One region of the Serratia sp. UGAL515B_01 genome, then DNA from elsewhere that is predicted to be linked to it. Evidence: predicted binding sites of a transcription regulator. Region 1 holds the regulator's gene; each other region holds the start of a gene.
The links. The regulator PurR, encoded in region 1, represses purine synthesis genes. The targets are predictions, from matches to a motif close to CANGCAAACGTTTGCNTG.
Positions count from the first base shown of each region.

Region 1 (9,980 bases):
GAGGGGATTGAAAACTGAGAATTGGTGCGTCCGAATGGACTCGAACCATCGACCCCCACCATGTCAAGGTGGTGCTCTAACCAACTGAGCTACGGACGCACTGAGTTGCTTCAGGAAATTGGTGCGTCCGAATGGACTCGAACCATCGACCCCCACCATGTCAAGGTGGTGCTCTAACCAACTGAGCTACGGACGCATCTATATCCTGCCTGTCATGGCTGACAGCGGTGACGAATATTAGCGAGCTACCTGCTCGCTGGCAAGGGAAAAAACACAATTTTATTTGGTATTTCACGTGATTGCTGAGCTTATGTGCAGTAAGGTGGTTTTTTCTGCAAAGTTTGATGACCAACTCGCCGATTTGCAGTAACCAAACCAGCGAGCAGGTTTAGCGGGTGGAGCGCCGCAAGATAATATCGGCGGGTTGCCGTTGTAGCCAGCGCATGCGCAATGCCATCATAAGGGCTGCGAAGGTTAGGCCGATAATAAAGCCAATCCAGAAGCCGCTTGGCCCCATAGCCGGTACAATATAGTCCGTCAATGCCAACATATAGCCGCTTGGCAATCCAAGTATCCAATAGGCGATGAACGTGATGTAGAAGATCGCTCGAGTGTCCTTATAACCTCTCAGGATACCGCTACCAATCACTTGCACAGAGTCAGAAATTTGGTAAATAGCGGCCAGTAGCATTAGATGTGAGGCCATAGCAACCACCTCAGGGCTGTCGTTGTAAAGCAGTGCTATTGGGTGGCGGAATGCCGCAGTAAACAATGCGGAACAACTGGCCATAGCAATACCTACAGCAATTGCGGAATAGGCAGCGACACGTGCGCCTTCGACTGAACGTTCTCCGAGACGGTGCCCAACCCGAATGGTTGCTCCAACACCCAATGACAGGGGCAAAACGAACATTAATGAACTGAAATTCAGCGCAATCTGGTGCCCTGCTACTGATACAATTCCAAGTGGTGAAACCAGTAACGCAACAACGGCAAATAGGGTGACTTCAAAGAACAATGCCAGCGCTACCGGCATGCCAATCCCGATCAAACGTTTTAAGACTTGCCAATCTGGGCTACGGCGCGCACCTGCTGCCAATTTGATATCACGCTGTCCTGGTGCATGTTTCGCGTACCAACGCATCATCAGGAACATAATCCAATAAACGCTACCGGTGGCAACGCCACATCCGATCCCGCCAAGCTCCGGCATACCTAGTTTGCCGTAGATGAAAATGTAGTTGATCGGAATATTGACGAGCAGGCCAATAAAACCAATTACCATACCTGGCTTGGTTTTTGATAAACCCTCACACTGGTTACGTACCACCTGAAAGAATAGGTACCCTGGTGCCCCCCACATAATGGCACGTAGATAGCCCACGGCTTTATCAGCCAACGCTGGGTCGATGTTATGCATCATATCGATGACAAACTTGCTGTTATAGATCACCACAAGAATTAATACCGAAACGCCAGATGCTAACCAGAAACCCTGACGCACTTGGTGAGCAATACGGTCACGGCGTCCAGCTCCGTTAAGTTGTGCAATTACCGGTGTTAGGGCCAGCAACAAACCATGGCCAAACAAAATAGCAGGCAGCCAGATTGATGTTCCTACAGCAACCGCTGCCATATCTGTAGCGCTATATGCTCCCGCCATAATGGTATCGACCACACCCATTGCGGTTTGAGATATTTGCGCGATGATCACTGGGATCGCGAGGGCCAATAAACTACGCGCCTCAATGAAGTACTTCTGCACGTATTACACCTTTTTATCATTATTTACTGAGGAAGGCTGTTGCTATCAAAGCAAGCGCAGCAAGAAAAAGCGGAAATCGTCAAAAAGATTGTACCTGCTCAGTGTCGTTAAGCAAATGTTGTGATTATATAATATCCGAGTTTGTTCTGCCCGAGCATAAAGTCATCGATGCTGCTGCTGGCTCATGAGTTTTTAGCCTTCGTGTAACTCTGGTTATTTAGGGTATATGCTTGTTTTATTCAAACGCTATCACTGCGACGCACATGGTGTTATGCGCCATCGATTCTTGAGTCAAAGTCTCTGCATACTGATTACGTTGTTTAACACAGTGACCGGCAGATACGTTACTCTTTTATGGATTGATTAGAGACTGAAGTTTGCGGGTTACAGCAAATGTGCAAGTGTGTTTTTTTACTATTGTGAATTTGGTTTTCTGCCTCAACTGGGGCAAACTGCGCTCAGTGAATTGAACTTATTCAAAAGAAGAGGCCAACATGTTTACCGGTATCGTACAAGGCATCGCTCCGCTGGTTGCCGTTGATGAAAAACCTAATTTTCGCACTCACATTATTGAAATGCCTGATGACCTGCTATCGGGTTTAGAGTTAGGGGCTTCTGTATCCCATAATGGCTGTTGCCTTACCGTTACGGCGATAGCGGGCAATCGTGTCAGTTTTGATCTGATCAAAGAAACGTTGAGGTTAACCAATCTTGGCGAACTTGCCGCAGGGGATGTCGTTAACATTGAGAGAGCTGCTAAGTTCAGTGATGAAATTGGTGGTCATTTGATGTCCGGTCATATCATCGGTACAGCAGAAATTGCCAAAATTTATACTTCAGAAAATAACCGTCAGATATGGTTGCGAATGCCAAATGTAGATCTGATGAAATATATTTTGCATAAAGGGTTCATTGGCATAGACGGTATTAGTTTGACAATCGGTGAGGTAATTAATAACCGTTTCTGTGTCCATTTGATCCCGGAAACCGTTCAGCGCACGACACTAGGTAAAAAACGTCTTGGCGATAAAGTCAATATCGAAATCGACCCACAAACCCAGGCAGTGGTTGATACCGTTGAGCGCGTATTGGCCAGTCGTGAAGCGGCAATTGCTGAGGATGTCGTATCAGTGCCGAAAGTTTAAATACCAAACGGCTGATGTTTTTATTGGCGCGTTTTGATAAAAAAGCCGCAATCTTATTTGCGCGTTTGCGGCTTATGTTGGCTAATTTAGTGATGAATTAAGGATTCGTACTCAACGAGGAACACGGATCCCTCCTTCTACGCCTTCCGGGCTGAACACGATTTGCCAGAGTTGTATATCACGCGCACGGAATGCACCAGCGCAGGAGTTAAGGTAATAGCTGAACATCCTTCCGAAACGTTCGGAGTAATTTGCTGTCAGTTTTGACCAGCTTTGCTTGAATCTTTCATGCCAAGCCATCAGGGTGCGATCGTAGTCAGCGCCAAAGTTATGCCAATCTTCCATCACAAAGTAGCGTTCGCTAGCTTGCGCAATATGCTTAACAGAAGGTAAGCAACCATTCGGGAAGATATATTTGTTGATCCATGGATCCACATTCATATCTGTCCGATTTGAACCGATCGTATGTAATAGGAAAAGTCCATCAGGCTTCAAATTGCGCCTAACGACGTTGAAATAGGTATGGTAATTTTTAGGGCCGACATGCTCGAACATACCAACGGAAACAATGCGGTCAAACTGTTGGTTCAGATCGCGGTAATCTTGTAGCAGGATCTCCACGTCCAATCCTTCGCAACGTGCTTGCGCCAGTTTCTGTTGTTCTGCGGATATGGTTACACCCACCATGGAGACACCGTAGTTTCTTGCAGCAAAGGCGGATAGACCTCCCCAGCCGCAGCCGATATCCAATACTCTCATACCTGGACGAAGACCCAGCTTTTCGCAGATCATCCGCAACTTGGCTTCCTGCGCTTCTTCCAGAGTAGTGGCCGTTTTCCAATAGCCACAGGAATACTGCATATAACGGTCAAGCAGTAAGGTAAAAAGATCGTTTCCGAGATCATAATGTTCTTTACCAACAATCCAAGCGCGTTTCTTGGACTGTAGATTGGTCAGACGAGCTACAGCAATGCGCAGTATGTCTTTCAGATGATTAGGAAGTTTCTTTTCAAGCCCAGCACTGAGAATTCGCTGAAAGAAGATATCCAGTCGTTCACACTCCCACCAGCCATCCATATAACTTTCGCCAAGCCCTAACGAGCCTTGTTGTAATACACGTTTGAAAAAATTTGGATTGTAAATCTGAATATCGAAAGGACGTGAACCATTGATTTCAATATCGGCCATGTTGAGCATTTCATGCGCGATACGATACCACTGGTTGTCTTGAATGCTCAGATCTTCTATACACGATGAACTCATAGTTTCTCCATCACCTTCTTCTGACTTATGAACTCGTAAAAATGCTCAGAGGACTTTTACAAGCGCATACATATACCTACGGCAACTTGCCGTAGCGTCTGATGTTCGACTTTAACCAGAGGAAATTTAAGAGGTTCTCTACGCATCAGCGTAGGTAAATAATTCCTTAAAAGAGTATGATTCCGTTCGTGTAAACAATAATTACTTGTGATAAAAGTTTATGAGAAATGTTATTTTTAGAAGCTCTTTCGAGTATAGGCTTGCCGAGACACAGACTCAATAGCAAATTGCACCCTGCCAGCATTCCCGTTAACTTATTATTTATAATAATTTCTGCTTGGTAGGCTGTTTTTTATTCGAGCTCTCTCTGAGTTGCATAATATACCCAAAAGCTGCAAAAAATACGGTACCAACCATCACGCTTACTGTAGCCAATAGTGGCTGGGTGATGAAGGCTGATACTAACATGCTGGCAATAAAACACCCTCCCAGTTGCAGCGTATTCTGTAAGGCAGCTGCTTTACCACTGCTTTCCGGGAATGGCATTAAGGCATTTGCTACCAGAATCGGGTAGCTAGCACCATTAACTAATGCCATGAAGCAAAAAGGGATCAGCAAAGCTGTCAGTGTTGGTTTGCTCAGGGTAGCGACCAGATAGAGAGCGACCATGCTGATGGCATAAGCTAACAACAGCCAAGGCAGCAGTGTTTTGCCAGAAATATGGCTTAATGCACTCCGACAACTGTAACCCCCTAACAAAAAAGCCAAAGTCTGTGGGACATAGCTTAAACCAATATCATTTGGGCTATATCCCATGTTGCCGAGAATAAAGGGTGACCCGGTCAGCCAGGCAAAAAAACCGGCAGAGCAGGCGGCAAAGACCATAACGTTGCCACTGAACATCGGGGATCTCAAAATCTGCAAAAAGCTCACCCCGGCCTTTTTGTCCGCTGAAGGCACAATTCTGGTATCTTTTAGCAATAGAGTGGGAATGAGCAGTAATGCCGTTATGCCAAGCAGTACGGCAAAGATAGCCCGCCATCCCATGTGATTGAGCAGCCAGGCACCCAACAAGGGGGCTAATGCGGGAGAAAGGGCGACCAGTGGCATAATGGAAGCAAAAACACGGTTTGCCTTACCTTCACGATAACGATCTACTACGATGGCTTGCCAGGTCACCGCGGCTGAACATACGCCAATTGCCTGTAGAAAACGTAAAGACCACAGTTGTGTTCCGTTTTGCACCCATAGCATGCCCAAACAGCCAAACGCAAAGAGTGTCAGGCCGAGCAAGAGTACCGGTTTGCGGCCTAGATAATCGGATAGCGGGCCCCAAAGCAGTTGGGCAAAAGCAAAACCAGCAAGGAAAATACTCAAGCTGGCGCTGATTGCGCCTGCGGAAATTTGCAAATCCTGCTGCATAGCGCCGAAGGCTGGTAGATACATATCGGTTGCTAAGTACCCCAACATACTCAGTCCTGCAAGGTAAAACATAAATCCAAAGTTTCGCATGCTTTTCTCGTTAAATTTTTATTGTCGCAGGTTTTAGCGTCCGCAAGTGTACTCGGCTGGATCTTTGCTTGTGAAACGGTAATATTTGCAAGGTGTTGTTAAAAAATTTGAAGGCAAATCATGTGGTCAGAATACTCGCTTGATGTCGTAGATGCTGTTGCGCGAACGGGTAGCTTCAGTGCGGCTGCACAAGAGCTTCATCGAGTTCCTTCTGCAATAAGTTATACGGTGCGTCAGTTGGAGCAATGGCTGGCTGTGTCCCTTTTTGAACGCCGTCATCGTGATGTTGTATTGACCCCTGCTGGTGCCCTGTTTATCAAAGAGGCCCGGAAGGTTGTCAAAAAAATGCTTGATACCCGGCGTCAGTGCCAGCAAGTTGCCAACGGTTGGCGCGGGCAGTTAAGAATTGCGGTCGACCTTATTGTAAAACCACAGCGTAGTCGTCAGTTAATCACTGATTTTTATCGTCATTTTTCGGATGTTGAATTGATTGTGCAACACGAGGTGTTTAATGGCGTATGGGATGCACTGGCTGATGGGCGCGCAGAGATGGCTATCGGTGCAACACGAGCAGTGCCGGTTGGTGGGGGTTTTGCTTTTCGCGATATGGGCTTTGTGAATTGGTTGTGTGTGGCAAATGCAACCCATCCCTTAGCGGGGCTAAAGGGCACACTGAGTAACGATCAGCTGCGGCCTTATCCCTCACTATTGCTCGAGGATACGTCACGAAATTTGCCGAAACGTGTAACTTGGGCGCTGGATAACCAACGACGCCTTACCGTGCCGGACTGGGCTTCTGCTGTGGATTGTCTGCGTAATGGATTATGTGTGGGAATGGCACCCGCGCATTGTGTACTGCCATGGGTACAAAGTGGTGAACTGGTTGTTCTGCAACTGCAAGAAGCATTCCCCCCTAGCGCCTGTTGCCTGACATGGCAGCAAAATGCGCAGTCACCAGTAATGACCTGGTTATTAGATTATCTGGGAGACAGTGAAACGCTTAATCAGGAGTGGTTGAACGAAGGCGTATCCGGTGTCTCGAAAGCCTCCGATAACAATTATTAGGCTATATGTCTGTGGGGCGTCGCAGCCCTCATCAAGCCACAGAGGGAAGCGTGCCGCGTGGTCGAGTCCTTGCCTCCCGCGCTGTGGCCATCATAGTACGTGTTGGGCTCATAAAACTGTGCAGCTCACGTTTTGGTTTGTGTCTAATCAAGGGGGACATGCTAGCGGCGATAATCGATGAAAGGCCCATCAGCCACCGAACGGCGTTCTATCAGTTTTGGATGGACTTCAATGACCTGAGATTCTTCACGTTTACTGATAATACGATCCAGCAACATCGTGAAAGCCATTTCTCCCAGACGTTCTTTAGGCTGGTGGATAGTGGTTAATGCTGGGGTAAAATAGCGTGCATTTCGGACGTTGTCGTAACCGATCACTGAGATGTCTTGCGGTACACGAAGCCCCAATTCGTCTGCAGCACAAATTGCACCCATAGCCATAATGTCTCCACCGCAAAATATGGCTGTGGGGCGATGCTTTTGCGACAATATTTTGTACATGGCCTTATAACCGGACTCAGGTTCAAAATCACCCTGAACGATCCATTCTTCGCGGATCTCAATATTGGCTTCCTGCAGCGCTTTAAGGAAACCGTGATGACGGCCACCACCGGTATTGCGCGATAACTGGCCGGGAATGGCACCAATATCGCGATGACCACGTTCGATAAGATAACGACCAGCCAGATAGCCACCCTCAAAGGCATTATCGATAATTGTATCGGTAAAATCACCACGAGCAGCTCCCCAGTCCATAACCACCATGGGAATATTTCGGTAATCCTCCAACATACCCAGCAACTTTTCTGGGTACTCTGAGCACATAACCAGCAGACCGTCGACGCGCTTTTGCGCCAACATTGCAAGGTAGGCCTGTTGTTTATCGAGGTTATTATGTGAGTTACACAAGATCAAAGTATAACCTTTACTATAGCAACTGTTTTCAACAGCTTCGATCACCTCAGCAAAGTAGGGTGCTTCGCTTGATGTTGCAAGCAGACCGATCGATTTAGTGTGGTTAACTTTCAGGCTGCGGGCAACGGCGCTGGGCGAATAGTGTAGTTGTTTAATGGCTGCCCAAACGGCCGCTTTTGTCTCTTCGGCGACGAAACGCGTTTTATTAATGACGTGCGAAACGGTGGTGGTGGAAACGCCAGCGCGCTTGGCCACATCTTTAATCGTTGCCATATAAAGAATGACTCCTGAACTCACATGTTACAGCATGTAAGTATGATGTTAATCGTTTGCCTGCGTAAATTTTATCCCCTGATAAGCAAAAACGGGATTTTTAGTGCTGAAGCCGTAAGATCCTATAGCAGGAGGGGGCATCTTGGGGTACGCAGTTGTGAACTGCGGATTTTGTCGCATATTTATGAAAAGTGGAAGAGCTAATCGGTATTATAAGACGGCAAATGATAACAAGATTTTAATCACGAACTGTAGGAAAATGAGTTGACGTATTAATTGTGTGGCTTTTATGCTTGAGAGCACAAATCTGCAAGGGAATTACGTTATGGATACGAATTTGAAAATGTCATTGTTTACTACGGTATGTGCGTTGGCAGTGATTATCATCTTTGGTCTCATTGCTGTATCTAACTGATTTAAATTATAAAAAGTGCAATATGTTGCACCTTTGCTATTTTCTATAGAAAACCCCCAGAGCTAGGCTGGGGGTCGTAAAGCTTTCAGCCTTAAGCCGATTATAAAGACCCCCTTTCAATTTGTTAAAACACCTTGCGGTTTGGCAATTGCAAAAGTTAAACAAGAAATCAAAAGGGGTCCAATGGGGGACGAAAATGGGCTTAGCGCATAACCGATGGAACTGTAAATATCACATGGTTTTTGCACCTAAACACCGAAGGCAGGTTTTCTAGGGAGAGAAACGCAGGGTGATAGGTGGCATATGGCCATTAATTCCAATTTTTTCAACCAGATATCACTTGTTATATCGAGCCGTAGCAAGATCTGTTCTCTCACTCTACCGATAAAATCCCAGCCTAACGAGTTAATATGGCTAAACCAGGTATTTTGAAAATCGGCGTCGGTTACGATAGTCACTTTAGTCTTGGCATTAATGGCTTAGGCAAGTGTATCCAAAAATTCGTTTTGGATCTGAGTATTGTTTTGCTGTTTTGAATGAACAATACGGCTCAACATCGCGTCCGATACTGGTGAGAGTCAGTGAAGCGCCACGGTTACATCAAGAAGCGTTACGGGCTGTAAGTAATCCATAAATGCAAATGTCAGATCACAGTGCGTCTGTTAGGGCGCGGCTGGCAAGAGAGGCTAATAGGCACATATGAAAAACCCCCGGCTTTGCCGGGGGGAGCTTACTTGTTCATCTATCTGCTATTGGGTCAGATTTTGTTCCGCGAATGACCAGTTAACCAATGCCCAAAAGTTTTCCAGGTATTTTGGGCGCGCATTGCGGTAGTCGATATAATAAGCATGTTCCCAAACATCAACGGTTAACAGAGGTTTGTCTTCACTGGTGAGTGGGGTCGCTGCGTTTGAGGTATTAACGATCGCAAGTGATCCATTAGGTTTTTTCACCAGCCAAGTCCATCCTGCTCCAAAGTTTTTCACTGCTGCATCGGTGAATTGTTCTTTGAAAGCAGCGAAAGAACCGAAGGATTTATTGATCGCCTCAGCTAAAACGCCAGTTGGTTCATTGCCCCCCTGAGGCGACAGACAGTGCCAGTAGAATGTGTGATTCCATACTTGCGCAGCGTTATTAAACACGCCACCGCTAGAGGTCTTGATGATATCGACTAGAGACTTGCCTTCAAACTCGCTGCCTTTCACCAGATTATTCAAGTTAACCACGTAGGTGTTATGGTGCTTACCATAATGGTATTCCAGCGTTTCTGCAGAAATATGCGGTTCAAGGGCATTTTTCTCATACGGTAATGCAGGTAATTCAAACGACATTGCTTTCTCCTTTTTATACAGCACTTTTCTTCTCTTCCGATACCGCCAGCCCATTAGCTGAGGGAGGAAACTGAGTTGTTATAGTTATTCTGTGGTTATCAATCTTAACAACTTCCTACCTGAAAAAAAGGTCCAAAGCGTGCAAATCAGTTAATTGTCTAAAGTGTGGGCAAGGGGAGACATCCTGGCTGAGCCTTAAACTCAGTCGTATATACTCTTCATTCTTCAAGTTGCATGGGTGTTGGCTGCGTCCGTTCACACCCGTCATAGAGTGAGCTATGCTCTTGGCGACTCTCA
Region 1 covers NZ_CP109901.1:1,963,372-1,973,351, reverse strand. Annotated here, with positions in the region: tRNA gene OK023_RS09080 (tRNA-Val) at 23-99, opposite strand; tRNA gene OK023_RS09075 (tRNA-Val) at 120-196, opposite strand; gene OK023_RS09070 (MATE family efflux transporter) at 389-1,765, opposite strand; gene OK023_RS09065 (riboflavin synthase subunit alpha) at 2,260-2,910, shown strand; gene cfa (cyclopropane fatty acyl phospholipid synthase) at 3,022-4,173, opposite strand; gene punC (purine nucleoside transporter PunC) at 4,495-5,685, opposite strand; gene punR (DNA-binding transcriptional activator PunR) at 5,806-6,750, shown strand; gene purR (HTH-type transcriptional repressor PurR) at 6,912-7,937, opposite strand; gene OK023_RS19200 (YnhF family membrane protein) at 8,227-8,352, shown strand; partial or broken gene OK023_RS09040 (IS200/IS605 family transposase) at 8,549-8,623, shown strand; gene sodB (superoxide dismutase [Fe]) at 9,102-9,683, opposite strand.

Region 2 (9,980 bases), 530 kb from region 1:
CATCACAACGTGGTAATTCATAGGAATGAAAACGACTGGCGGGCAACAAGACAATAGACGTTGGGATCCGCAGTCTTAGAGCGTATAATTCGTCTCCATCTTTGCTGGAGAGAAACACATGCTTGCTGGTATGCCGTCACTGAGTCACCAAGAGCAGCAGGAAGCTGCTGAACGTATCCATCATCTTATGGAACAAGGTATGAGCAGTGGTGAAGCCATTGCACTTGTCGCGCAAGAAATCCGCGAAAAACATCAGGGCGATCGGGTGACTGTGATGTTCGAGGATGAACAAGAACAGGAAGAGCCGACAGAGTACCTGGACGAAGATAGTGAAGACACCAAAAATTGTTGATGGTGTTTGGGGCCCCGGTATGCCGAAACCCTAGAGTATTATTCTAGCACCTTAACCGCAGCGGCGGCCTGCTTTGCTAACGTGACAGCTTGTTCAATATTTGTTGCGGTAGAGAGTGCGACGCCCAGACGACGTTTGCCACTGATGTCCGGTTTGCCAAATAAACGCACCTGATTGTATCCCTTTAATGCAGAGTCTAACCCGCTAAAACGGACATCATTGCCGGTGAGTTCTGGCAGGATCACCGCAGAGGCGGAAGGCCCGAATTGGCGGATAACGTTGATTGGTAACCCAAGAAACGCTCTTACGTGTAGAGCGAACTCCGACAAATCCTGTGAAACCAGTGTGACCATACCGGTATCGTGCGGGCGTGGAGAAACCTCACTGAAAATTACCTCATCGCCGCAGACAAAGAGCTCGACACCGAATAAACCCAAACCGCCTAATGCGTTGACGACTTTTTCCGCGATTGCTTGTGCTCGACTAAGTGCCAATTCAGACATCTGTTGTGGCTGCCAGGATTCACGGTAGTCGCCATCTTCCTGACGATGGCCGATTGGAGCGCAGAAATGGATGCCATCAACGGCTTTGATAGTTAACAAGGTGATCTCGAAATCAAATTTTACTAATCCTTCGACAATCACCCGCCCACCACCGGCACGACCTCCTTGCTGCGCGTAATTCCAGGCGGTATTCAATTGCTGTTCATCACGGATCAGGCTTTGGCCTTTACCCGATGAGCTCATGACCGGTTTGACGATACACGGATAACCAATTTCTGCCGCCGCTTGACGGAAGCTCTCCTTGCTATCCGCAAACTGGTAGCTGGAAGTGGGCAATCCTAAGGTTTCTGAAGCTAAGCGACGAATACCTTCACGATTCATGGTAAGACGTGTGGCTTCAGCGCAAGGTACTACGCGATGGCCTTGTTGCTCCAGTTCAACCAGCATATCGGTGGCGATAGCTTCAATCTCTGGCACGATATAGTCGGGACGTTCTTGCTCGATCACTGCTTTCAGTGCATTGCCGTCCAGCATATTGATGACATGGCTACGATGTGCTACATGCATGGCAGGGGCGTCGGCATAGCGATCTACAGCGATCACTTCTAACCCTAAACGCTGGCATTCAATGGCCACTTCCTTACCCAGTTCGCCTGAACCGAGCAGCATGACACGCGTAGCAGAAGGACGCAGGGCGGTTCCAATCGTTAACATAGTTTCGTACCTGATTCTGTAGGAATTAATACGGTCTGACAATGAGTGCGCAGTATATGCGAAAACGATTGCGTACGCAGCAAGGCTGCACTTAAATCGAGGGGATGAATAGAAATCTGTTATCATCTGCGCCAGATCCGGCGCCTGCCCAATGGCCGCGCCACCTTTTCACCTGCCATATAAGAGTCATTGCCGTGAGCACAGTTTCTTTTTCCTCCCTGCCACTGCCAGCTGAACAGTTGGCCAACCTCAACGAACTGGGGTATGCCGAAATGACGCCGGTACAGGCCGCAGCGTTACCTGCCATATTAAAAGGACAGGATGTACGTGCCAAAGCAAAAACCGGCAGCGGTAAGACAGCGGCGTTCGGTATTGGCCTGCTGGATAAAATCAATGTTAGCCAAGTGGCAACGCAGGCGCTGGTCCTCTGCCCGACACGTGAACTTGCCGATCAGGTCAGTAAAGAGTTACGTCGTCTTGCCCGTTTCACGCAGAACATCAAAATATTGACCCTTTGTGGCGGCCAACCGGTCGGACCACAGCTCGACTCTTTGGTGCATGCTCCCCATATCGTGGTGGGTACGCCAGGCCGTGTGCAGGAACATTTACGCAAAACAACCCTGGTACTTGACGATCTGAAAGTACTGGTGCTTGATGAAGCCGATCGTATGCTGGATATGGGTTTCGCGGACGATATTGATGATGTGATCAGTTACACCCCACAAACACGTCAGACTTTGCTGTTTTCTGCCACTTATCCGGCAGGTATTGAACGCATCAGTGCCCGCGTGCAACGCCAGCCTCTGAATGTGGAAGTTGCGGATAAGGAAGAGCAAACAAATATCGAACAGCGCTTCTATGAAACTACACAAGATCAACGCCCTGCACTTCTGGTTGCGGCCCTTCGCCATTATCAACCGTCCTCATGCGTCGTATTCTGCAACACCAAGCGTGACTGTCAGAGCGTGTTTGAAGCGCTCGAAAGTCGTGACATTAGCGTGTTGGCGCTTCACGGCGATCTGGAACAGCGGGACAGGGATCAGGTGCTGGTGCGTTTTGCTAACCGGAGTTGCCGTGTGCTGGTGGCGACCGATGTTGCTGCTCGTGGTCTCGATATCAAAGAGTTGGCGTTAGTGGTCAACTACGAGCTGTCGTTTGATCCGGAAGTGCATGTTCACCGCATTGGCCGCACCGGGCGAGCGGGTTTGAATGGGTTAGCCATCAGCTTGTGTACGCCACAGGAAATGGTACGCGTTCATGCCCTTGAGGACTATTTGCAGATGACCGTGAAGTGGGCACCGGTATCTGAATTGAGCGGAGCTCCAAACACTCCCCTTGAAGCTGAAATGGTCACACTGTGCATCGATGGCGGCCGCAAGGCTAAAATTCGCCCAGGTGATATTCTTGGCGCGTTGACCGGAGAAGCTGGACTGACTGCGGCAGAGGTCGGGAAGATCGACATGTTCCCGGTACACGCTTATGTGGCCATCCGCAAGGCGAGTGCGCGCAAAGCATTACAACAGCTCCAGCAGGGAAAAATAAAAGGTAAGAGTTGCAAAGTGCGATTGTTGAAATAATAAATGATGGATTGCTTGCGACCTGCTGTGAAAGTACCTTATACTGTATAAAATCACAGTGCCTTGCTCTGATTAATTCGAGTTGCGGAAAGGCGGCCAGCTCATGAATCCCCAGGATGACTGTGTGCCTGGGGTGATAAATCTGTTGAGAGCCGCTTTGAAAGCTGTTAGCTATGGCCCTAAAGGGGAAAGTAATCGTGCGCAGCTAACGCCTCTGCAACTTTAGTATGATGAGTATATAACCTTTGAGGAAACGTTCATGGCTGTTGAAGTGAAATATGTAGTAGTCAGAAACGGTGAGGAAAAAATGACTTTCGCAAACAAGAAAGAAGCCGATGCCTATGACAAGATGCTCGATCTGGCTGACGGCCTTGGCGAATGGTTGCAGCAAGCGCCTGTTACGTTGGAAGAAGAACAGCGTGAAGCGCTAAGCCTTTTCTTGGCAGAAAATAAAGATATGTTATCTCAGATTTTGCGTGGTGGTGCAGCCCCACAAGAAACCGTAAAAAAACCGGCTAAAAGCAAAACGGATAAAATGGTACTTCTCTCGGAAGAAGACGCAGAGCCAAGAGAACAGGCCGCGTGATACGCGACATAATCAGTTAGTTTTACGTTGCAGGTAGCTCATCCTCCTGCAACGAGCAGGGTGGGTTCATATAGGATTTTAACGCTGCGTGCCTTAACCTTTTCAGTTGCTTCGAGCAAGGTATTATGGCTGGTCACAAAATCATTACTATCCGTGACGCCAGTGAATCGCATTTCGAACCGGGCGAAGTATTACGCGTCAGTCGCAATGAAGCTGGTGTGTTTTTTGTTTTGTTGAGATCAAATCGGTAATGGCGGTACATCTTGATGCTCTAACTAAAGAACATGCGAGACAAGAAAATATGTCCCTTAGCGAGCTAAAAACAGCTCATTGAAGAGATCTATCCAGGCTTGGAAAAGTTATTTGTTATTACTTTCAGTAAACTTTAATCCTTTCTTATCAGACTATTACTTTCAATTCAGAAGAGTTCCTGCATCCAGATGCACTCCAGTTACAACTTTTAGTCGATCATGTGTTTCAAATGACACAACTCAGTAGAGGGACTTTCGGTAAGGCCTGTCCCGTTGCTGGCTACTTACAACCCCAATCTATTCGGTCATTAGCGACAAAAATTTGTAGCGACAATACATTTATTTACAAATAATACCATAATCTGAGGAACGCTGGCCAAGTTGGCTCGGAGGTGTTTGCGAGCCACTATATTCAATTTGTTAGAGGTAGGAATGAAAAATAACTGGTTGCAACAGATCCAATCTATGCTGGGTGACAAAAAAGAGTCAACGGGTGGTACTGAAGGGATTGGAAAGTTATTGGCCCCAACTGCGTTAGGCGGGCTAGTTGGTGTTTTGTTAGCGAATAAATCCTCTCGTGAAATGGTAAGTAAATACGGTAAAAACGCACTGATTATTGGTGGCAGTGCAGCGGTTGGTGCTGTGTTGTGGAACAAATATAAGCAACGTGTCAGAGAGGAGCAGCAACAAGAACCACAATTTGTTGAGCAGAGGTCGCCTTTAGATCTGCGTGCCAAACGTTTGGTGCAGGCATTGGTGTTCGCTGCTAAAAGCGATGGTCACATAGATGCAGACGAAAAACGCGCAATTGACCATAGTCTTGAGCAATTGCAGCTAGGGAGTGAGGCCCAAGCTTGGGTGCAACAAGCTATTGATCAGCCACTGAACCCCGAATTGATCACACAAAGCGTGAAGAATGAAGATGAAGCCTTAGAGGTATATTACCTGAGCTGCATGGTTATTGATGTCGACCATTTCATGGAGCGCAGCTATCTTGATGCGTTGGCGCAGTCGTTGAAAATTCCGGTAGATGTAAGACAAGGGATTGAAAATGACGTTAACGAGAAAAAACGCGAATTACTCTAGCTGCATAGCTTGTTAATTTAATAAGGATCGTGTCACTCTTGCTTTTATCAATCTAAACGGATGATTTAGCAATGATGACACCTCCTAAAGCTGAAAAACGGCCTTATCCAATCACCCTACACGGCGATACTCGTGTAGACGACTATTACTGGTTACGTGATGATGAACGTTTAGACCCCGATATATTGAGCTATCTTGATGCTGAAAATGCCTACACTGAGGCACAGTTGAGTCCGCAGCAACCATTGCGTGAAACTCTGTATCAGGAAATGGTCGCTCGCATTCCGCAACAAGAGCATTCGGTGCCTTACGTCAAGCGTGGTTTTCGTTATCAGACCCGTTATGAACCAGGCAATGAATATGCAATATATGTTCGTCAACCTGAAGCATCCAGTGAACAGTGGGACACCTTGCTTGACGGCAATTTACGCGCCGAAGGGCATGAATACTATATGCTTGGCGGTTTAGACGTTAGTCCTGATAATCAGCATCTGGCCGTGGCTGAGGATTTCTTATCGCGCCGCCAGTACGACATTCGTTTCAAGGATCTGACCAATGATAGTTGGGCCGATGAGGTATTGGAGAACACCTCTGGCAGTTTTGAATGGGCGAATGACTCATCTACAATCTATTACGTTCGTAAACATGCCAAAACATTGCTGCCCTATCAGGTTTATCGTCATCAGATAGGGAGCGATCCGCAGCTTGATACGCTCATTTATGAAGAACTGGATGACACTTTTTATGTCAGCCTGGAAAAAACCACGTCTGAACAATTTATCCTGATCCATCTCAGCAGCACGACAACATCTGAAATTCTTCTACTGGATACAAATGGGGTTGATACTAAGCCCCGGATATTCGTACCACGGCGTAAAGATCATGAATATGCTATCGATCATTATCACCAACATTTCTTTATTCGCTCGAATAAGGATGGCAAGAATTTTGGCCTGTATCAGAGTGATCAAGCTGATGAAGAGCAATGGCAAGAGCTGATCGCCCCACGAAGCGACGTTATGCTTGAAGGGTTTAGCCTTTTCCGTGACTGGCTGGTTGTGGAGGAACGCATAGCGGGTCTAACGCGATTACGGCAAATTCACTGGCATACTGGCGAAGAAAAAAGTATTGCATTTGACGACCCGACCTATGTCACGTGGTTAGCTTATAATCCAGATCCAGAAACTGTGCTGCTGCGTTATGGCTATTCCTCTATGACGACACCAAGCACCTTATACGAATTAAATCTTGATAGCGGTGAGCGCGAGCAGCTCAAACAGCAGGATGTCAAAAATTTTACGGCGGAAGACTACCGTAGCGAGCGTATTTGGGTGAAAGGGCGTGATGGTGTAGAGATACCGGTGTCATTAGTGTACCGAGCCGATCGTTTTGTTCATGGTGCGAATCCGCTGATGGTATACGCTTACGGTTCCTATGGCGGTAGCATGGATCCAGCGTTCAGTACCAGTCGCCTTAGTCTTTTGGATCGTGGTTTCGTCTTCGCATTGGCACATATTCGTGGTGGCGCCGAATTGGGGCAGCTTTGGTATGAAGACGGCAAATTATTAAAAAAGAAAAATACCTTTAATGACTTTATCGATGTCACTCAAACCCTGGTAGAACAAGGCTATGCTGATGCCCAGTACGTATTTGCCATGGGGGGAAGCGCAGGTGGTTTACTTATGGGGGCGGTGGTCAACCAGGCTCCTCAATTGTTTAAGGGTATTGTGGCTCAGGTGCCTTTTGTTGATGTGTTGACCACCATGTTGGATGAGACTATTCCCCTTACTACCGGGGAGTACGATGAATGGGGTAATCCAAACGATAAGGTTTACTACGATTACATCAAACAGTACAGCCCTTATGATCAGGTTAAGGCTCAGGATTATCCACATATGTTGGTAACTACTGGGCTGCATGACTCGCAGGTTCAATACTGGGAACCTGCCAAATGGGTAGCTAAACTTCGCGAATTGAAAACGGACGACCATACATTGCTGCTGTATACCGACATGGATGCTGGGCATGGTGGTAAATCTGGCCGTTTCAAGGCTTATGAGGATATAGCACTGGAGTATGCGTTTATTCTTTCCTTGTTAGAATAGCTAAGAGGTATTTGCCACGGACTAAACACTGGCAAGTGAGCGCATGGATGCGCGGTACCAGTCTCTAGGGAGGGGGGCACGGCGTGTCGGTGCTCCTCATCACTCCCACCAGCCAGAAGCGTGAAATTAGCGGTATTAATAATGCCTATTTAGAGTCTGCACTAGCCTCAATCAATACCCATTTAATTTTTCAGGGCCAGTTCTCCTGCTGGCACTAGGCAATTGCACGCGAGCGTTGCTGGCGATCATTTGCGCGCAGAGCAAGGTGTGAGCCGTGAGTTTGGGTACCCAATAAGCGGCTAATAACGTAGCAGTGCGCACGAATGACCCCAGCCCAGTGGGTCGCGCCCCAAAATTAAAGTGAAATTCTATCAAGCACAGCGGAGTTGAGCCGTATCGCTTAATTTCTTCTGGTGCTGTCCAGTCGCCAAAAAATATCACTAACGTCGAAGATGAACTGGGTGTTCTGTTTAAGCCCGACTTTTCCTTGGATGGTTTTTGGGGGAACGCCTTAAAGTGCTGCGGCTATCTGAGAGTATTGCTGCGCATGACTTCCCTAAACCTCTACCAAGGGTAATGACGACATAAAGGCTGAGGATACAAGAATCGTTGAAGGATGCTATGGCGTTGTGGTCAATTGTTAGATCTATGTCATATTTTTGTTAATTCACCATTCTAAAATGCATGTTTCGCTTGTTGAGGTTTAAAAGTTTCAATACTCTAATTTATGAAATAAAAATTTAATAAATTGATTGGCTGATTTATCTTATGTGTAATGGTAATTCTAACATACTGTTTTAAATGTTTTTATTCGGCTGGATTAAGAGTGCTAATCTACCTTTAACGGGTTGAAAAAGATTGTTCATCTTTTCTTTAATGCGAAAAAACGAGTGAAATGTTGTTTGATTGTAAAAAATATTTTTCATTTGTCATGAAATCAACAAACCTCTCATCCTAACTAATAAAGAGTATGTGATATGAAGCTGAAAAAACTGATCGTTACCTCGTTACTGGTATGTACGTTACCAACTACGGTGTTAGCCAAAGACATCAAGATAGGTGTGTCTATGGCCTATTTTGATGATAATTTCCTCACCATTTTGCGGCAGTCCATGCAGAATAAAATGAAACAAGAGGACGATGTCAGTGGGCAGTTTGAAGATGCCAAAGGCGATATTGCCCAACAGGTCCAGCAAGTGGAGAACTTTGTCAGTCAAGGAGTGGATGCAATAATCCTCAATCCGGTTGATACACAGGGAGTGAAACCGATGATCAAGCTGGCGCAAGACGCCAAAATCCCGCTGGTGTTTGTTAACCGCCGTCCTGAAGCTACACTCCCTGCCGGGATGGCCTACGTGGGTTCAGACTCAAAACTTGCCGGTAAGCTGCAGATGGAAGAGTTGGCTAAGTTAATGAATGGCAAGGGGAACGTAATGATCTTGCTTGGCGAACTTTCCAGTGAAGCAACGCGTGATCGTACTCGTGGCGTAGAAGATGTTGTGGTCAAGTACCCTGACATTCATGTCATCGATAAGCAGACGGCCAAGTTTTTTCGTAAAGAGGCAGTTGATGTGACAACTGATTGGCTCCTTTCTGGCCAACAAATTGATGCCATTGTTTCCAATAATGATGAAATGGCAATTGGTGCCATTCTGGCACTGAAGCAGGCGAAAAAAAACGGCGTATTGGTAGCTGGAATTGACGGCACGCCTGATGCCCTGGAATTTATTAAGAAGGGAGATTTGAGTTTAAGTATTTTTCAAGATGCAAAAGGTCAGGGTGAAGGGGCAGTTCAAACCGCCATCCAGCTTATAAAAGGTGAAAAAGTCGAAAGTAGCGTCATGGTACCCTATCAGTTGATCACGAAAGCCAATTATCAAAGCTTTGGTGATAACAACGATAAATAATAATTTTGTCCGGATAAGACTTATGTATTCTCTGTTAGTGTGAGGGAGTGCGCTGTTATTTTAACCAGGTTATATCCCTTAGCGATTGCTGTTTCCAGCGGTATGGTCGTGTCACGATAAATTAAAGGGTATAGTCTGAGTTGTAACTGCGGAGGTTATTAGTATGTATCCTTATGTGCTTGAGGCCGAGGGTATCAGCAAGCAGTTCCCAGGGGTTAAAGCGTTAGATAAAGTCTCGATAAAAATCAAACCCGGTAGCGTGCATGCGCTTATGGGGGAGAATGGGGCGGGTAAATCGACGCTGATGAAATGTTTGATCGGTATTTATCACCCTGATGAAGGCGCAATTAAAATCAAAGGCCAACTTGTGACATTCGGCGACACGTTGGAAGCACTGCATTCAGGGATATCAATGATTCATCAGGAACTTAATCTGGTACCACACATGACGGTGGCGGAAAATATCTGGTTGGGACGCGAACCTATCAGATTAGGTTTTGTCAATCATAAAGAATTGAACCGTAAAACTACTGAGTTATTAGCGCACCTTAATATTAAATTAAAACCGGAAACCCTGTTGGGAGAGCTGAGTATTGCAAACCAACAGATGGTCGAGATAGCTAAAGCGGTTTCTTATAATGCAGATGTATTAATTATGGATGAACCAACATCTGCATTAACTGAGGGGGAAGTTATTCATTTGTTTGCGATTATTCGTGAGCTTAAAAAACAGGGTAAAGGTATTATTTATATTAGCCACAAAATGGATGAAATTTTTGCCATAACCGATGAGGTAAGTATATTCCGTGATGGTACCTCAATTGCCAGTGATAAAACGGAAAACCTGACTAAAGAATCGTTGATCACCATGATGGTGGGGCGTGAGCTAACGCAAATGT
Region 2 covers NZ_CP109901.1:1,431,504-1,441,483, forward strand. Annotated here, with positions in the region: gene OK023_RS06625 (YoaH family protein) at 119-352, shown strand; gene purT (formate-dependent phosphoribosylglycinamide formyltransferase) at 391-1,569, opposite strand; gene dbpA (ATP-dependent RNA helicase DbpA) at 1,764-3,146, shown strand; gene OK023_RS06640 (YebG family protein) at 3,406-3,732, shown strand; partial or broken gene yqfB (N(4)-acetylcytidine aminohydrolase) at 3,858-4,121, shown strand; gene OK023_RS06650 (tellurite resistance TerB family protein) at 4,416-5,069, shown strand; gene OK023_RS06655 (S9 family peptidase) at 5,141-7,174, shown strand; gene OK023_RS06660 (sugar ABC transporter substrate-binding protein) at 8,152-9,081, shown strand; gene OK023_RS06665 (sugar ABC transporter ATP-binding protein) at 9,245-9,980, shown strand, end outside.
Region 2: the regulator PurR is predicted to act here: its motif matches at 1,627-1,644, upstream of purT (formate-dependent phosphoribosylglycinamide formyltransferase).

Region 3 (9,980 bases), 600 kb from region 1:
CATGGCTGGCCGTAACCGTACTGAATTCTATAAATTGTTGTCGCGCCATGAACTGGATGCCAACGATTTCAAAGAATGATGTTTTCTTTTCCGAGCCTGTATACACAGGTTCTCAACAAATTAACCGGGATGATTTATACCCAAGTTCATTCAAGTTGCAGGTAGGCGGCAACAGAACGAAGCCCCAAGAGCTTACTCAAGTAAGTGACTGGGGTGAGTGAAGGCAGCTAACAACGCTGTAGCTTGAATGGCGACGGGTATACACTCCTCTTTCTTTGTTGTGGCATGGCAGACCATAGAGATATGAGCAGATCACTTTCCATCGCATTAGCCCAACTGAATTTGCTGGTGGGCGATATTGAAGGCAACAGCGAGCGCATGTTGCAAACGGTGCAAGAGCAGCAGAAGGCAGGGGCCGATCTGGTTATGTTCACAGAGCTGGCGCTGTCTGGCTATCCGCCGGAAGACTTGCTGTACCGTGATGATTTCTATCAGCGTTGTGATATTCAACTGAACCGTTTGCAGCAGGCCTCTGTCGATGTGGCTATTCTGGTGGGCCATCCGTGGCGTGAAGATGGCAAATTATACAACGCGCTATCTCTGTTTTCCGCAGGGCAGTTACAGGCGCGTTATTTCAAACAACAGCTACCGAATTATGGCGTTTTCGACGAGAAGCGCTATTTCCACGCGGGTGACAAAAGCGGTGTGATTGAACTGAAAGGCTATCGTCTGGGGCTGTTGATTTGTGAAGATCTTTGGCTTCCGGGGCCAGTGGATGCAGCAAAGGCTGATGGGGCAGAAATCCTGCTGGCGATCAATGCTTCCCCCTATAACCGCGAAAAACCGTATATCCGCAAAACCCTGATGGCTGGGCATTGCCAGCGCACCGGTTTACCACTGGTATATCTTAACCAGATCGGTGGGCAGGATGAGCTGATTTTTGACGGCTGCTCCAAAGTGTTTGATGCTGCCGGTAATATGACCCATCGCCTTGCGGCCTTTGCCGAACAGGTCACTTTGTTGAAATTCAACGGCCTGGAAGTGGTGCCTATGACGGCACCTGCGGCGGAATTACCGCAGTTGGCGCAGATTTATGAAGCGCTGGTGCTGGCGGTGCGTGACTATGTGACCAAAAATGGTTTTAAAGGTGCGGTACTTGGCCTGTCTGGTGGCATCGACTCGGCGCTGACTCTGGCGATTGCCGTTGATGCACTGGGTAAAGACAAGGTACAGGCCCTGATGATGCCGTTCCGCTATACTGCGGATATCAGCATCATTGATGCTAAAGAAGAGGCGGACATTCTCGGGATAGAATTTGATATCGTTTCTATTGAGCCGATGTTCGATGCCTTTATGAATCAACTGTCACCGATGTTTGCCGGTAGCGAACGCGATACAACGGAAGAAAACCTGCAGGCTCGTTGCCGTGGTGTGGTGTTGATGGCTCTGTCTAACAAACGCCGTAGCATCGTACTGACTACGGGTAACAAAAGCGAGATGGCGGTAGGGTATGCCACGCTGTATGGCGATATGGCCGGTGGTTTTGACGTATTGAAAGATGTTCCCAAGACGCTGGTATTTAAACTGTCGGAATATCGTAATACCGTCTCCTATGTTATCCCACAACGTGTAATTGACCGTCCGCCTTCTGCCGAATTAGCGCCGGATCAGCTCGATCAGGATAGCCTGCCACCGTATGACATTCTTGATGCAATACTGGAAGGCTATGTCGAGCACGACAAGTCTGTTGCCGATCTGGTTGCTGATGGTTTTGAAGAGGCTGTGGTGCGTAAGGTGATCCGCCTGGTGGATATCAACGAATACAAACGCCGTCAGGCTGCCGTTGGGCCGCGTATTACTGCACGTAACTTTGGTAAAGACCGCCGCTACCCAATCACCTCCGGCTTTGGCCGTAAAAATTGGTAATTAAGGAACAACGATGAAAAAGATTGATGCCATTATCAAGCCGTTTAAATTGGATGATGTGCGTGAAGCGCTGGCCGAAGTCGGTATTACCGGGATGACGGTGACCGAAGTTAAAGGCTTTGGTCGCCAGAAAGGCCATACCGAACTTTACCGTGGTGCGGAATATATGGTCGACTTCCTGCCCAAGGTAAAAATCGAAATTGTAGTGGCTGACGACATCGTGGATACCTGCGTGGAAACCATCATGCAGACAGCCCAGACCGGCAAGATTGGTGACGGTAAGATCTTTGTGTTTGATGTTGCACGCGTGGTGCGTATCCGTACCGGTGAGCAGGACGAAGAAGCGATTTGATCTGAATCCTTCCTGGTTAATTATTCAATATTTCGATTGCAGTGTAAAATCTCCGAACAGGTGAAAGCTGCCCGAGCGCTGAAGCTGCAGTAACGCTTCAGGAAGACAGGCTGACGGGCGCCCATCTCGATAAAAAGATGGGCTCCCTAAGCATTACAATTTGCTGCTGTCTTAGTCTTTCGATCTTTACAATACTTTATATGGGCCGAAACATTCGTAATGGATCTGTTCGGCTTGTACGCCAATAGCCAGCAATTGTTTACCAACCGATTGCATAAAGGGGACCGGGCCACACATGTAGTAATGCATCTGCGGGTTGTTCAGCATGCTGCGCATGGTGCTGAGGTTCATTAGCCCCTGGCTGTCATAGTCGCGGCCTTTTGCATCATCGGCGTTTGGCTCACGGTACCAGACGTGGCTACGCAAGGCAGGCATATGCCCAGCGATAGTAGTGACTTCGTCGCCAAAGGCGTGCACTGCGCCGTTCTCAGCCGCATGAAGCCAATGAATTTCAGCCTGATGCTGATTTTCATGCAAGGTATTCAGCATCGCCAGCATTGGCGTCTGGCCCACGCCAGCCGAAATCAACGCCACTGGAGCGGTGGTTTCCACCTGTAAGAAGAAATCACCGCGAGGTGGCATGATTTGAATGACATCGCCTTCTTTGGCTGTTTGGTGCAGGAAGTTAGATACTACACCCTGTTCCTCACGTTTTACGGCGATGCGATAGGACTTCCCGTTAGGTGAGGTAGTGAGTGAATATTGACGGATCTCCTGATGTTCTAGGCTGCTGTCGTTAATGCAGACTGCCAGATACTGGCCCGGTTTATAGTTGGCTACCTGGCCACCGTCAACGGGGGCCAATACAAAGCTAACGATCGCCTCGCTCTGCCGCTGTTTTTTTATAATGCTAAACGCACGTAAATCGCGCCACCCCCCCTTACTTTGTTCACTTTCCTGATAAATTTGCTCTTCGCGTTGGATAAACACGTTTGCTAGCACCCCGTAGGCTTTTTCCCAGGCATCCAGTACTTCCTGACCCGGGCTGAACATTTCATCCAACGTTGCTAGCAGGTGATGGCCAACAATTTGATACTGTTCGGGTTTGATATTAAAGCTGGCGTGCTTCTGGGCAATGCGTTCCACTGCTGGGAGCAAGGCACTCAGGTTTTCCAAGTTGCTGGCATAGGCACAGATAGCATCAAACAACGCTTGGCGCTGATCGCCATTGCGCTGGTTACTCATATTGAAGATATCTTTTAATTCTGGGTGATGCACAAACATGCGCTCGTAAAAGTGGGCCGTCAGTTTGGGACCGGTTTCCGTTAGTAAAGGTATGGTGGATTTTACGGTAGCGATAGTATGACTATCCAGCATGGCGGGGGCTCCTTTTAATAGATGTACAATGCCGCTCTTTAAATTGCATTTAAAATGCATATTATAGGGTTATTTTAAACCTGTAAATGTTCTTGCCTTTGTCACAGCGCTTTCAATCCAAGGCTACGCTTGCTGAACATGAATAAACCGTATTACCACCATGAGTAAATATCCGTTGCAAAATTAGGGGTAAAAAACAAGGGAAAGCCTTGTGCTATCTGTAGCCAATCGTTTGCGTAAAAACCTCTGTCAAGACCTATCTTCGATGGGGGTAAACGGTTTACACTGTTACCCAGAGCCCCAGAGGGTGATTTTATATCCGTCGTTTTTCAAGCCGCAGCGTTGTTACCTACACTCGCTCATCTCAGTCACTGACTTGAAGTCAGCGGTTGACCATGAACGAACTGGGTGTCTGGGTGCAGTTCGAAATCCATAGGGTATAGTGAGCCGATTTAAGTCAGGAGATGCCGGGATGTTAAAGCGTGAAATGAACATTGCTGATTATGATGCCGAACTGTGGCATGCAATGGAGCAGGAAGTCGTGCGTCAGGAAGAGCATATTGAGCTGATTGCGTCTGAGAACTATACCAGCCCACGTGTAATGCAGGCTCAGGGTTCTCAACTGACCAACAAATACGCAGAAGGCTATCCGGGCAAGCGTTATTATGGCGGCTGCGAGCATGTTGATGTTGTTGAGCAACTGGCTATCGATCGTGCCAAGGAACTGTTTGGTGCCGATTATGCTAACGTGCAGCCGCATTCTGGCTCCCAGGCCAACTTTGCCGTCTATACCGCCTTGCTGCAGCCGGGTGACACTATTCTGGGGATGAACCTGGCGCATGGTGGTCATCTGACGCATGGTTCGCCGGTAAACCTGTCCGGCAAGCTGTATAACGTGGTGCCTTACGGTATCAATGAATCTGGGCAGATCGACTATGACGATCTGGCTAAACAGGCGCAAACCCACAAGCCTAAAATGATCATCGGTGGTTTCTCTGCATACTCTGGCCTGGTTGACTGGGCAAAAATGCGTGAAATTGCCGACAGCATTGGCGCTTACCTGTTTGTGGATATGGCGCACGTTGCTGGCTTGATTGCCGCTGGCGTTTATCCGAACCCGCTTCCCCATGCGCATATCGTAACCACCACTACCCACAAAACGCTGGCTGGCCCGCGTGGTGGTCTGATCCTAGCCAAGGGCGGTGATGAAGAACTGTACAAAAAACTGAATTCTGCCGTATTCCCTGGTGGCCAGGGCGGCCCTCTGATGCACGTGATCGCCGGTAAAGCGGTAGCACTGAAAGAAGCGATGGAACCAGAGTTCAAGATTTACCAGCAGCAAGTAGCTAACAATGCGAAGGCCATGGTAGACGTATTCTTGGCGCGTGGTTACAAAGTGGTTTCTGGCGGTACCCACAACCATCTGTTCTTGCTGGATCTGGTGGATAAAAATCTTACCGGTAAAGAAGCCGATGCGGCGTTGGGACGTGCCAACATCACTGTTAACAAGAACAGCGTACCCAATGACCCTAAGAGCCCATTTGTGACCTCGGGGATCCGTATTGGTACTCCTGCTGTGACTCGCCGTGGTTTCAAAGAAGCAGATGTGCGTGAACTGGCGGGTTGGATCTGTGACGTGCTTGACAACGTCAATGACGAAGCGACGATTGAACGCACCAAGAAGAAAGTGCTGGATATTTGCGCTCGCTTACCTGTCTACGCGTAATTCGCCCTTCTTCTGTACTCCAAAACCCGCTACGGCGGGTTTTTTTATCCTGCATATAGCTAAACTGTGAACTGCTTTGTACTCCAGTGCTTTAAGTTTGAATGATCATTGCTGCGCAGTGTGATGTATGTCAGGGTGTTGCGCTTATTCAGGAGGGGATATGGTTCTACAATCAACGCATTGGCTGGCTCTCAGCTATTTCACCTACTTCTTTTCTTATGGCATTTATCTGCCGTTTTGGAGCGTTTGGCTGAAAGGTGAGGGTGTTTCCCCTGAAACTATCGGCATTTTGCTCGGTGCTGGCTTGGTAATGCGCTTTTTAGGAAGTTTGTTGATTGCGCCACGCGTTAAAGACCCCACGCATTTAATCACCGCGCTGCGTCTTCTCGCGCTACTCTCTCTGGCTTTCGCTATCGGGTTCTGTTTCGGTAACGGTTGGGCCTGGCTGATGTTGGTTATTGCCGGTTTCAACCTGTTTTTTTCGCCGTTGGTGCCGTTGACCGACGCGTTAGCGGCCACATGGCAGCGGCAAATTACGTTGGATTATGGCCGGGTGCGGCTGTGGGGATCGCTTGCTTTTGTGATTGGTTCTGCGTTAACCGGTAAACTGGTTTCCGTTTGGGGCCATAATGCCATTTTGTTCAGCCTGTTGGTCAGTATCCTGGCTATGTTACTGGGGATGTTACTGAAACCTAGCGTAATGCCGCAAGGGTATATCAGTGTCCAGAATGACTCCAACCGTTCTTGGCGTGAATTGCTCAGCGAGGGGGCAGTCTGGCGCTTTTTGCTCTGCGTCACCTTACTGCAAGGTGCGCATGCCGGGTATTACAGCTTTGCCTCAATTTATTGGCAGGACGCGGGTTACTCTGCGGCGACCATCGGCTATCTATGGTCATTAGGCGTCGTGGCTGAGGTGATCATCTTTGCCAGCAGCAATTTTCTGTTCCGCCGATGGAGCGCCCGTAACCTGTTGTTACTTTCGGCTGTCTGCGGGCTGTTGCGTTGGGGGCTGATGGCCTCTTCGACCGAAATGAGCATGCTACTGTTAGCTCAAGTGCTGCACAGTGGCACTTTCACCGTATGTCATCTGGCAGCGATGCGTTTTATTGCGGCACGCCAGGGAGCTGAAGTGATCCGTTTACAGGCGGTCTATTCTGCACTTGCAATGGGAGGTGGTATTGCCATTATGACTGTGTTGGGCGGTTTCCTGTTCGAACTTTTGCAAGGGGGAGTATTCTGGGTGATGGTTGCGGTGGTAGTACCTGTATTCTTTGTTCTTCCCCCCGCGGTAGCTGACCGTCGTCGTTAGTGTTTTTCCAGCAGCGCGCACAGCACTTGGCGCTGTTGGTGCGTTAATGGGAGTTCGGTCTGCATCAGCGGTGGGTGTTGCCCATAGGGTATTGATACGTAAGGAGTGATGACCACAGTGATACCTGGTGGTGCGCCAGATCGCTGATAGTCACTTAAGGGGAGATATTTGATATTGAGCGGTAAAAGCGTAAGTTCCCGGAGTTGATCTTCCACCTTTGCTTCCAATTGCGGATTGTCCCGGGTAAGCAATAGTATCTGTGTTTCCTGTACGGCATTGTCTTGCATCATCCAGGCACCAAAACTGATCGCCAACAACCCGACTTCTTCACGCGAAAAGTGGATTTCGTACTCTTGTTCAAAGGGGAGCAATGCTTTCTGTGTGGTTCGCATTAGACGCGGATACTTGCGTAACAGCTCCTCCAGTACCGAATTGTCTACACCGATATTAAAACGGCAGCGCTCTAGCGCGTGTGCAAGATGGGCAAACAGTTGGTTATTCAACTCTTCTTGGCTGTTAAAACTCATCCCTGAGATCTGCTGGAAATAAGCCACCATTTTCTCGATTGTGGCCATCAGCCGCCTATCTTCTGGCGAACCGTTGGTCTGATAACTGTGGTTTTTTAATAGGGTAAACATCAAGGTCAGAAAATTACCTTCACGAATATTGGCATGAAAATCAAATGATTGGCTTAGCGTTTGCTGTAGTTTAGCCGCTGCTCGTTGTTCCGGTTTACGCCGTAGCCACTGACGTTGGGTTTGATCAAAATGGAGAGGGGGCTGATGTTGGCGAGCCCAAACGCAGTAACACAAATAGTGATACAAAAATTGCCGATCGCGTTGGCTAAAATGGCGGTTAAGCTGTTGTTCACATTCGTTGATGCACAATTCCAGTGTTGCAATCTGCACCTGATTGAGTGATAAGGCCTGCTGATACCGTAGGGCAAAATTTTGTTCAACAAACTGTGGGCTGCAGCGTAAAGTGCGGCGCAGCCACTGAAACAGGCAGAGTCGCTGATTCAGTGCGCTTCCCTGAATTTGCAAGGTATCTTCGGCGCTACTGCTAATTTTTAGATGGTAGAGCCGCTGGATTTCAGTGGCAACCTCAGCTATATCTTGCCGGGTGACAGATTGCCCAACACCATTGATTTGGCTGATTGTCTCTAGTTGAACCTTGGGCTTGGGCGTCGGTGCAAACAGCATCAGCAGCAGATGACAGCGTCGCTGTTGGCCGGAGAGCGCAGGCGCAGAAGAAATATCCGTGCTCATATCACCTCAGGCAGGTCATGTTTAAATTATCTTAAGCATAGCAAAGGGCTTTGTACTAAGGCCGTGCTGCCTCTGTTTTTGCTTGGGCTTATAACTTTCGTCACATTTATTTCACTCTCAAAGTTTGTTTAGATGAGATATATGTTACTTTATAACAATGTTGAGTATGCTTTGATGACGAGATTACGCTTACTGGCGGCCTTTTTGTTCATTCTTTTTAGCGTTGGAGTGGGAGCGCACCCACACAGCTTCATTGATATGAACACCACTTTTGTCGCCAAGGATCAGAAATTGATGGGTTTAAAAATGGTTTGGGTTATGGATGAAATCACCTCTGCGGACCTTCTGTATGATGCGGAAAATGCTAAAAGCGATTCCGAAATCTGGAAAAAATTGGCGGCAGAAGTGATGGCCAACGTTTTGGGGCAACATTACTTCACTGACATTTACCGTGATGGCAAGCCACTGAAATATCTGAATCTGCCAACCGAATATCAGCTTTCACGTCAAGGCCATAAGGCGGTATTGGAGTTTGTGTTGCCATTGGCTCAAGCGCAGCCGTTGGCCGGTAAACCGTTTGAAATCTCAACTTACGATCCTACCTATTTTGTTGACATGAGCTATCAGGATAAAAAGGCACTGCACCTGCCACCTGAAATGAATAAACAATGTAAAGTCAGCCTGATGACACCAAAACCGGACAAATCATTGCAGGCTTATGCTCTCTCGCTCGATAAGAATGACTCTCCTGGCGAGGATTTGGCCTTGGGGCAGCAATTTGCACAACGGGTGATGCTGTCATGTCAGTAGTGTTTAGTCAGTACCCTGCGAATAAGCGCCATTGGGTGCTCAGTTTGTGGCCATTGCTGTTGTTTTTTATTGCGCTAGTGGCAGGTGTGCAATTGGTATGGCACTACTGGCCGCAATTAGTGATGCAGAGTGTGGTGTGGCAGAAAGATTTACACCAGCAGATGGCAACATTGTTGCAACAGGTAAAATCGGCACCTCACGAGGCCGGCGCGGCGCTGATGTTGTTCAGCCTAGGCTACGGCATATTACATGCTCTTGGTCCTGGGCACGGTAAAGTGGTGATTGCAACCTATCTGGCCACTCATCCTTCCCGGCTTAAAAGCAGCCTGAAATTAACCTTTGCTGCTTCATTGATGCAGGGGATCGTCGCTATTGCTTTGGTAACGATGGTATTAGTAGTGTTACAACTCTCTTCGCGCCAATTACATCAGAGTGGATTCTGGTTGGAAAAAGGCAGTTTTATTCTGGTGATGCTGCTTGGTGTGCTACTAAGTTGGCGGGCGATTAAACGCTTGTATCTGGCAGTAAAAGCGATGCGGCCAACTCCTAGATTGCGGATCAACGGTTTACAACCGTTGGCGGTGGCTCACGTACATAGCGCTAGCTGTGGCTGCGGCCATCGGCACATGCCAAGTGACGATGAATTACAGGCGGGAAATGACTGGCGTACCAAAGCGACGATCGTGCTGGCTATGGGGATGAGACCCTGCTCTGGGGCACTCCTGGTGTTGCTGTTTTCCAAAGTCATTGGCGTTTTTATCTGGGGCGTATTTTCTGCGCTTGCGATGGCGCTGGGAACGTCAATGACGATTTCTTTGTTGGCGCTGTTGGTACACCTCAGCCGCAAGCTGGCGGTCCGTATCAGCCGCCAACGCGCCCCGGCAGCCTGGAGCAGCGTTGCATGGGGATCGCTGGCGTTGGCGGGCGGGTTGATTCTGTTGTTTGCTGGTGTGTTGCTATATTTCAGTGCCCAACCCGAGTTTGGCGGCGGGATCCGCCCATTTGCCCGCTAACTCTTCCGTTGCTGGCCCCGAATGCAATACGAGAAGACGATAATCGCTGTCAAAACAGCTTCGCTTGTCAACATAATGCCACCACCGTGACTTAGCCAGGTTCCACCGATGATCAACACATTCATCACAATGGCAAAGCCCGCCAGCCAAGGGAACAGCGGCGATCGGAACGGAATGGACTCTGGCGGATAGGTGCTTA
Region 3 covers NZ_CP109901.1:2,559,644-2,569,623, reverse strand. Annotated here, with positions in the region: gene glrR (two-component system response regulator GlrR) at 1-79, shown strand, start outside; gene OK023_RS11490 (NAD+ synthase) at 304-1,926, shown strand; gene glnB (nitrogen regulatory protein P-II) at 1,940-2,278, shown strand; gene hmpA (NO-inducible flavohemoprotein) at 2,465-3,655, opposite strand; gene glyA (serine hydroxymethyltransferase) at 4,128-5,381, shown strand; gene OK023_RS11470 (3-phenylpropionate MFS transporter) at 5,542-6,690, shown strand; gene csiE (stationary phase inducible protein CsiE) at 6,687-7,958, opposite strand; gene OK023_RS11460 (DUF1007 family protein) at 8,133-8,768, shown strand; gene OK023_RS11455 (nickel/cobalt transporter) at 8,759-9,781, shown strand; gene OK023_RS11450 (helix-turn-helix domain-containing protein) at 9,974-9,980, shown strand, end outside.
Region 3: the regulator PurR is predicted to act here: its motif matches at 3,877-3,894, upstream of glyA (serine hydroxymethyltransferase).